Regions from separate parts of the Gelria sp. Kuro-4 genome, predicted to be linked through region 1. Evidence: predicted binding sites of a transcription regulator. Region 1 holds the regulator's gene; the other holds the start of a gene.

What was found. The regulator HrcA, encoded in region 1, represses chaperone genes, less so after heat shock. The targets are predictions, from matches to a motif close to ATTAGCACTCANNNNNNNTGAGTGCTAAT.
Region 2: a site for HrcA is predicted at 2,112-2,140, ahead of groES (co-chaperone GroES). Genes of this name have one in related genera too.

What each region holds. Positions count from the first base shown of each region.
Region 1 covers NZ_AP024619.1:2,437,832-2,442,245, forward strand. Annotated here, with positions in the region: gene K5554_RS12260 (TCP-1/cpn60 chaperonin family protein) at 1-1,487, opposite strand, end outside; gene hrcA (heat-inducible transcriptional repressor HrcA) at 1,547-2,617, opposite strand; gene hemW (radical SAM family heme chaperone HemW) at 2,839-3,987, opposite strand; gene lepA (translation elongation factor 4) at 3,987-4,414, opposite strand, start outside.
Region 2 covers NZ_AP024619.1:2,718,990-2,723,403, forward strand. Annotated here, with positions in the region: gene groL (chaperonin GroEL) at 158-1,780, opposite strand; gene groES (co-chaperone GroES) at 1,799-2,086, opposite strand; gene K5554_RS13630 (nucleoside kinase) at 2,209-3,879, opposite strand; gene K5554_RS13635 (DUF2935 domain-containing protein) at 3,992-4,414, shown strand, end outside.

The DNA of each region.
Region 1 (4,414 bases):
ATGGCCTCGGCCACCTCGCCGGCCGCTTTCAGGGCATGGATTTTAACCAAGGCCGGGTCGGCCACGCCCTCGGCCAGCATGGGAACCAGCCGGCCGCTCTCACAGCTTACGCCCAGGTCGTCCTCGCCCTTTTCATTCTGCGCCGCCCACACCTCTTCTATCTTTTCCAGCGGGTTGAAGCCGGCATTGGCCACAATCTGGCCCAGGGGGCGTTTCAAGGCCTCCACCACACAGTCTACGCCGTAGGCGCTCATACCGCGCTTCTCTTCCCGCGCCCTGCCCAGCTCGCGGGCCACGGCAATCTCGAGCGCCCCGCCGCCCGGAACCACCCCGCCGCGCACCGCCGCCTGCAGGGCTGAAGCAGCGTCGCGGGCGATGCGCTGGCGCTCATCCACCACTTCTTCCGTAGCCGCGCCCACCAAAATGGTAGCCAGGGGCTTCCCTTTACCTCCCAGCAGGCGCACCTGGCCGAGTTTCTCATCTTCGTACACCCGGCCGGCAAAGCCCAGGTACCCCTTGAGATCGGCCGGGGATTTCTTCAAGGCCGAACGCTTCACCACGCGGGCCCCGGTGTGCTCCGCCACCAGCTTCAGGTCGTCGCCGGCCACCTGGTCCACCACAAAAACCCCGGCGTCGGTGAGTATTTCCTCGGCAATATTATGCACGCCGCGGCTTACCACCACGAAGCCCACGCCCAGCTCGACCAGTTTGCCCAGGTTGCGGCGGAACTCTTCCTGCAGCTCCAGGTACTTGCTGAAGCCCGTTTCCGTCCCCAGGGCCTCTTCCTCGATCTCCTCCGGATCGAGGGCGTCGTCCAAAACCAGCACCGGCACGTTTTGCTTCTCGCGCGGCATTTGACTGCTGAGGCGTTCCCGGTCCAGGACCAGTCCCAGAAAGACCTCGTTGTCGGCCCCCTCCTGAGCGAGCACGGTATCCGCCAGTTTGAAGTTCGGGTCGAGGAGCTTCTCCGGGCCGATCAGGCGGGCCGCCTGCACCACCAGCTCGGCGATGTCGCCGTTCTCCCGCCCGGCGATGTAGGCGATGCGCTCCAGGATGGCGTCATCCAGCCCGCTCACGGGGCGGGCATGGCTCTGGATGAGCTCCAGGGCGCGCCGCACGCCGAAACGCAGCCCCTCGATGACCCGGGCCACCGGCACGCCACGCACCACATGATTCACGCCCTCGCTCACGAGGGCGCTGGCCAGGATGGTAGCCGTGGTGGTGCCGTCGCCGATCTCATCCTGCTGCGCCCGGGCAATGTTGATCAAGAGGCGCGCCGCCGGGTGGTTTACATCCATCTGCTCCAGGATGGTCACTCCGTCGTTGGTGATGGTCACCTCTCCAAAACGGTCCACCAGCATGGTATCCAGTCCCTTGGGGCCGATGGTCCCTTCTACGGCCGCGGCAATGGCGCGAATGGCATTGGCGTTGGAAAGCAGGGCGGCCAGGCGTTCATCCACTTCCGCCCCGCCGGTGGTTTGTTTCATGCGTACCGGTCTCCTTTCTCTTTTCCGCGTCTCGCGGCCTTCTTCCGTCGGTGCCCGCTTCAGCCGTCCAAGTCCCGCCCGGCAGCAGGCCCGCGGCCCTCGCCCCGGGAAAAGGCATCGCTCAGGCACCGGGCCATGTACTCCAGGAGCGCGATTACATGCGGATAATCCATGCGCGTCGGCCCCAGGATGGCCAGCGTCCCGACCGGCCGGCCGTCCACGCTGTAGGTAGAGGTGATCACCGCGCACTCCCGGATGGCCGCCAGCTGGTTTTCCTGGCCGATGGTCACGGTCACCCCCGGCTCTCTTTCCAGGAGCTTGTAGAGCAGTTTCTCCTCTTCCAGGAGGGCAAACAAGCGGCGCACCTTCTCCAGGTCCTGAAACTCCGGCTGGCTCAAAATGTTCTGGGTCCCGCCCATATAAATGCGTTCCCCGCGTTCGCCTCCGGCGAGCCAGTTCAAAATGGCCCGCGCCAGCTCCGCCAGCCGATTCCGCCGCTTCTGGTAATCTTCCAGGAGTTCGGCATAGAGGTTACTTAAAAGCTCGCCCGTGATCTCCTCCAGCGGGCGGCCGGCCAGCCGCCGCGTGAAGTAGCGGGCCAGGCCCTCCAGGTCCTCGGGCTGTATCTCCGGCGGCAACACCAAAACGCGGCTTTCCACCCGGCCGCGGTCGGTAAAGAGCACCGCCATGGCCAGGTGCTCCTCTAGATGAACCAGCTTCAGGGTTTTGAGCACTCCCGGCTCCACCCGGGGAGCGACCACCAGGCTGATGTAGTTGGAAACCTGGGAGAGAAGCCGGGACGCCTGGCCCAAGAGCACGTCCGCCTCCCCCGTCCCCAGGGCGGGAACCTGCCGCAACAGCTCCTCTTCCTCGTGGGTCAAGGGGTTTTTCTGCATCAGATGGTCCACGTAGAAGCGGTAGCCCAGGTCCGAGGGGACACGGCCGGCCGAGGTGTGCGGCTGCTCAAGATAGCCCATCTCTTCCAGGTCGGCCATCTCGTTGCGGATGGTGGCGCTGCTCACGCCCAGGTTGTGGCGGCGATAGAGGGTGCGCGATCCCACCGGCTCGGCGGTGGCGATGTACTCGCGCACCACGGCCTCCAGCACCCGGCGCTTGCGTTCGCTCAGCATTGTCCCCACCTCCTTCACCTCGCAACCACTTCTTTGCTCCACCCCTGGCCCACCCTTAGCACTCTCAGTAGGAGAGTGCTAAAACAATCCACCCTCACGATAACACCAAAGCCCGCCCTTGTCAAGAAGCAGGAAAGAGGAGGCCGTGTGCGCCTGCGGGGAAGGTCCCTACGGGGCCTGGTGTCAAGGGTCACCCTCGGGCGGTGTGAGCGTTTGTGCCCCTAAGGCAGGAACTCCAGGAAGACCTGGTTCGCCACCGGTAGGGCACGGGGGGTGAGGCGCAGGCCGCGCTCGTCGGCGATAAGGAGCCCGGCGGCGGTGAGCCGGGCGATGGGCCCGGCGTAAAGGGCGCGCAGGTCCACCCCGAAGCGCTGCCGGAAGCGTTCCCAGGAGACGCCCTCAACGAGCCTCAGCCCCAGGATCACCGTCTCCGCCCTCGCCAGCTCAAAAGTGGCTTCCTCCCGCTCCGCCACCGGCGGCACGCCCGCCATAACGGCCGCATGGTACGCCGTCACCGCGGAGAGGTTGGTACGTCGCACGCCGTCCAGGTAGGAGGCGGCGGCCGGCCCTAGGCCCAGGTAAGGCTCATTGCGCCAGTACACCAGGTTGTGCCGGCTCTCCCGGCCGGGACGTGCAAAATTCGAGATCTCGTACTGGCCAAGACCGGCGGCGCCCAGGCGCTCCTGGGCCTCCAGATAGAGGGCCAGGTCCAGTTCATCGGACACGGGCGCCAGGGTCCCGGCCGCGGCGCGGCGGCCGAATTCCGTTCCGGGCTCGATCGTCAGGCTGTAGGCCGAGACGTGCTCCGGCGCCAGGGCCAGGGCCTGCCTGAGCGTCGCGCGCCAGCCGGCCATAGTTTGGCCGGGGATGGCGTAGATGAGGTCCAGGCTCAGGTTGTCAAAACCGGCCGCCCGGGCCAGCTCCCAGGCGGCGCACGCCTCCCGGGCGGTGTGGCTGCGCCCGATGAACTTGAGGAGGGCGTCGTCAAAGCTCTGCACGCCCAGGCTCAGGCGGTTTACCCCCGCCGCCTTGAGCAGGCGCAGCTTCGCCGCATCCACGGTACCCGGATTGGCCTCCACCGTCCACTCCGCTCCCCGCGTACGGGGAAAACGCGCCGCCACCGCCAGCACGGCTTCGAGCTCCGCCGGCGCCAGCACCGTGGGTGTACCGCCGCCTATATAAATAGAAGGGACCTCCCAGCTGTTCGGCCAGGAGGCGAGGGCTGTTTCCGCTTCGCGTTTAAGGGCCGCCAGATACGCCTCAACCGCCGCCGGGGCCGGCGGCCGCGAGGCGAAATCGCAGTAGCAGCACTTGCGCCGGCAAAAGGGCACATGGATGTAAAGCGCCGGCGCGGGCAGGGCGGGGCGCATCATTTCACCTTCAGGACGGCCATGAAGGCCTCCTGCGGTATCTCCACGCTGCCCACCTGCTTCATGCGCCGCTTCCCTTCCTTTTGCTTCTCGAGGAGCTTGCGCTTGCGCGTCACATCGCCCCCGTAGCACTTGGCCAAGACGTCCTTGCGCAACGCCCGCACCGTCTCCCGGGCGATGACGCGGCCGCCGACGGCCGCCTGAATGGGCACCTCGAACAGCTGGCGGGGTATGAGGCTGCGCAGCTTCTCCACCAGCCGGCGGCCCTGCGCCTGGGCACGCTCGCGGTGGACAATGAGCGAGAGCGCATCCACCGGCTCCCCGTTGATGAGGATATCCAGCTTCACCAGGTCACTCGGGCGGTGGCCCAGGTAGTCGTAATCCAAGGAAGCATAGCCGCGCGTGCGGGACTTAAGGAGGTCAAAGA
Region 2 (4,414 bases), 280 kb from region 1:
TTTCTTTATGACTATTATAATTTTGTTGCTGTTTTAAGTCAATGTATTTTACACACGGCATACTCCAACGCTGTGACCCATTGTAACCGCAGCTGCGACCAGGAATAAACACAAAAACCCGGCCCCTTGCGGGGTCGGGCTTTCGAACCTGGCTGGCTTAGTAGTCCATGTCGCCGGCTCCGGGCGGCACGGGCGGGGTCTTTTCTTTTTCGGGGATTTCGGCCACCAGGCACTCGGTGGTGAGAAGGAGCGAGGCGATACTGGCCGCGTTCTCGAGGGCGGTCCGGGTCACCTTCACCGGGTCGACGATACCGGCCTTCACCATGTCCACGAACTCTTCGGTGGCGGCGTTGAAGCCGACGCCTTCCGGCGACTCCTTAATCCGGTTGACGATCACGGAACCCTCGAGGCCGGCGTTCTCGGCAATCTGGCGCAGCGGCTCCTCAACGGCCCGCTTGACGATGCGGATGCCCACCGCCTCGTCGCCTTCGGCCGTAAGGCCGTCCAGCACCTTCACAGCATTGAGGATGGCGGTGCCGCCGCCGGGGACAATGCCCTCCTCAACCGCCGCCCGGGTGGCGTTGAGGGCGTCCTCGACGCGCATCTTCTTCTCTTTGAGCTCGGTCTCGGTGGCCGCGCCGACCTTAATCACCGCCACGCCGCCGGCCAGCTTGGCCAGGCGCTCCTGCAGCTTCTCGCGGTCGTAATCGGACTCGGTCTCCTCGATCTGCTTCTTAATCTGGGCCACGCGGGCCTTGATATCATCCTGCTTGCCGAAGCCTTCGACGATGGTGGTCTTTTCCTTGGCCACCTTCACCTTCTTGGCCCGGCCGAGGGAATCCAGCTCCACGTTCTCGAGCTTGATGCCCAGGTCCTCGGAGATGAACTTGCCGCCGGTGAGGATGGCGATGTCCTCCATCATGGCCTTGCGGCGGTCGCCGAAGCCGGGCGCCTTGACGGCCACGCACTGGAGGGTGCCGCGCAGGCGGTTCACCACCAGGGTCGCCAGGGCCTCGCCTTCAACGTCCTCGGCAACGATGAGGAGCGGCTTGCCGGTGCGGACGACCTTCTCCAGGACGGGCAGGAGGTCGTTGATGGCCGAGATCTTCTTCTCGAAGAGGAGGATGTAGGGCTCCTCCAGTTCCGCCTCCATGGTCTCCGCGTTGGTGGCGAAGTAGGGGGAGACATAGCCGCGGTCGAACTCCATGCCTTCGACCACCTCGACGGTGGTGGTGAGGCTCTTGGACTCCTCCACGGTGATGACCCCGTCTTTGCCCACCTTATCCATGGCATCGGCGATCAGGCCGCCGATCTCCTCGTCGTTGGCGGCGATGGAGGCCACGTGCGCGATGCTCTCCTTGGACTCCACCGGGATGGCTTTCTTTTTGATCTCGTCGGTAATGGCCTGGACCGCCCGGTCCACGCCCTTCTTGAGGAAGATGGGGTTGGCGCCGGCCGCCACATTCTTCATGCCCTCGAGCATAATCGCCTGGGCCAGAACGGTGGCGGTGGTGGTGCCGTCGCCGGCTACGTCGTTGGTCTTGGAGGCCACCTCACGGCAGAGCTGCGCCCCCATGTTCTCGTACGGGTCCTTAAGTTCAATCTCTTTGGCTACCGTCACACCGTCTTTGGTGATAACGGGGGAGCCGAACTTCTTACTAAGTACTACGTTGCGTCCCTTCGGCCCCAGGGTAACCTTTACCGCGTTGGCCACAGCGTTGACACCGCGCTCCAGCGCGTGCCGGGCTTCCTCGCGGTAGGCCAGTTGTTTACCCGCCATGTAACTCGCCTCCCTTGCTTACTTTTCGACAACGGCCAGAACGTCGCTCTCGCGAAGAATCAGGTACTCCTCGCCGTCGAGCTTGACCTCGGTCCCGCCGTACTTGGCGTAGATCACGCGGTCGCCCACCTTAACCTCGGGAGCCAGCCGCTGGCCATTATCCAGCACCCGGCCGGGGCCGACGGCAATAACCTCGCCCTCCTGGGGCTTCTCCTTGGCCGTATCAGGTAGGACGATACCTCCCTTGGTCTTTTCCTCGGCGCTGATGGCCTTGACCACAATTCGGTCGCCGAGCGGTTTGAGCATACTTCTTGGCCCTCCTTTCGTAACTTTTAGCACTCCTTAATGGAGAGTGCTAACAACCAAGACCTATAATACACAATTTCCCCCAGGTAGTCAAGAGTTCCAAGACGGCTGTTTCATCACCCCTAGAACCCGATGAATTCCCGCAGGATGGAGGTACGGGGGATCTCGGCCGCCGCGTCGAGCGGCAGGAAGTAGGCCAGGAACTTCTGAAGGATCTTGGCCTGACTGTAGGCCGGGCTTTCCTTCGGCACCGCCGCCAGCAGGGGCTCGGCGTAGCGCTTGAGCACGGCCAGCTCGTACACCAGGGCCGAGTTGAACATGGCGTCGGCCTCTTCTTGGAAGGGGAAGATGTTGCGCTCTTCGCCGCGCCGCACCGAGGGCCAGCGCAGGATGGTCCGTTCCGCCTGGGCGGAACGGTACTTGCTGTCGCGGACGATGCGGCGCAGAAGCCGCGTATCGGTGGTGGGGATGCGGTTGTGGCGGTCGACGTTGAGCTGGGTGAGGGCGCTCACGTACACCTTGAACTTCTTGTCCTTGGGGATGGAGGCGGTCAGCTTCTCGTTGAGGCCGTGGATGCCTTCAACGAGAATGGGCTGCCCGGGCTCCACCTTGAGGCGCCGGCCCACCCAGGTGCGCGTACCGCGCTTAAAGTCGAACACCGGCACCTCCACCTCTTCGCCCTGGACCAGCTGCACCAGCTGTCGGTTGAACAGCTTCAGGTCCAGCGCCTCCAGCACCTCAAAGTCGTAGTCGCCCTTTTCGTCGCGCGGGGTGTGCTCGCGGTCCACAAAGTAGTCGTCAAGAGAAATGGTCACCGGCCGCAGGCCGTTGACGCGCAGCTGGATGTAAAGGCGCTGCGCAAAGGTGGTCTTGCCGGAAGAAGACGGCCCGGCGATGAGGACCAGGCGGATGCGCTCGCGGTTTTGGGTGATCTGGTCGGCGATCTGGGCGATCTTTTTCTCGTGCAGGGCCTCTGCGATGCGCACCAGCTCCGGGCCGTAGCCGCCGGCGATGAGCCGGTTCAGCGCGGCCACGTTTCCTACTCCCAGGATCTCACCCCAGTGCTCGGCCTCGCGAAAGACGGCGGCCAGTTTGGGCTGGTCGCGGTAGGGCGGTAGGGCGCCCGGGTTATACTTGTTAGGGTAGAGCAGGATGAGGCCGGGGAGGTAAAAGCGCAGGGCAAACAGGCGCAAAAAGCCCGTGCTCGGCACCATGTAGCCGTAAAAGTAGTCGTAGCGCCCGGCGAGCTCATAGACATTGAGGTAGTCTTTCTTGCGGTAATCGAGAAGCTCTGCCTTGTCCTCCTGCCCTTGGCGGCGGAAGAGCTCCTTGGCCTGCGCGAGCGAGAGTTGCGTTTTCTTAAAGGGTAGATCAGCCGCCACCAGTTCGCGCATGCGCTGCTCGAGTGCCGCCACGTCCTCTTCCGTGAGGGCCCGCTCGCCGTGGAGCTCGCAGTAGAGGCCGTTACCCAAAGAGTGCTCAATGCTGACCCGGCACCGGGGCAGCACGTCCTGCGCCGCCCGGATGAGCAAAAAAGAAAGGCTCCTCACGTAAATGCGCTGGCCGTCGTCCGAACCGAGGTCCAGAAACTCCACCGGGGCATCTTCGGTCAGTGGATATGTAAGCTCCCGCAGTTCGCCGTTCACCCGGGCCGCCACTATCGGCGAAGGGAAGCGGCCTTCGTACTCGCGGCTCAGGTTTAGGAGCGTTGTCCCCCGGGCGAAGTCCCGCACCTCGTCCCCGTTTTCCCCAATCTTAAGCTTAAGGCGCACCGTGTCTTCACCCAGTGCCATGCTTTCCCCTCTCCCTTCTCTGCTAACATTATACCTTACCCCGGCGCTGCTGCACATGGCTGCCGGAGACCGCATAAAATGCGGGTGAAAGCCCTGGAAAGGAGGGATTTTCATGCCGGCACAGCCGCCCAAGAGCCTCCTTTTGGAAGAGCTCGGCACCATAGAGTTCTGGGCGGAGATTCAAAGCGAGCATCCGCAAATACTGCTTTCAGTATTGCCCCATCTGCAGGAAAGGTATGCGCGCGAACTCCGGCGTCTCCAGCGCGCCTTTGACGACATCGCCCGTCGGGCGGAGAACCTGCGCGTCCGCCTCGAGCGTGCCCCCGACGAAGAAACCGGTGAGGTGGCAACGGCCGCGGCCGCCCTGGCGCGCGATGCCAGCCGGGGCAACGATGAGTTCCGCGCGTTGCTGCGCGAGCTGGTGACCATCTACCCCGAGACCGACCTGGCGCTTCTCCTGCAGCACATGCTCATGGAGACGGAACACTTTGCCGAAAAGCTCAGCGCCATTGAGCCCACCCTACCACCGCAAAAC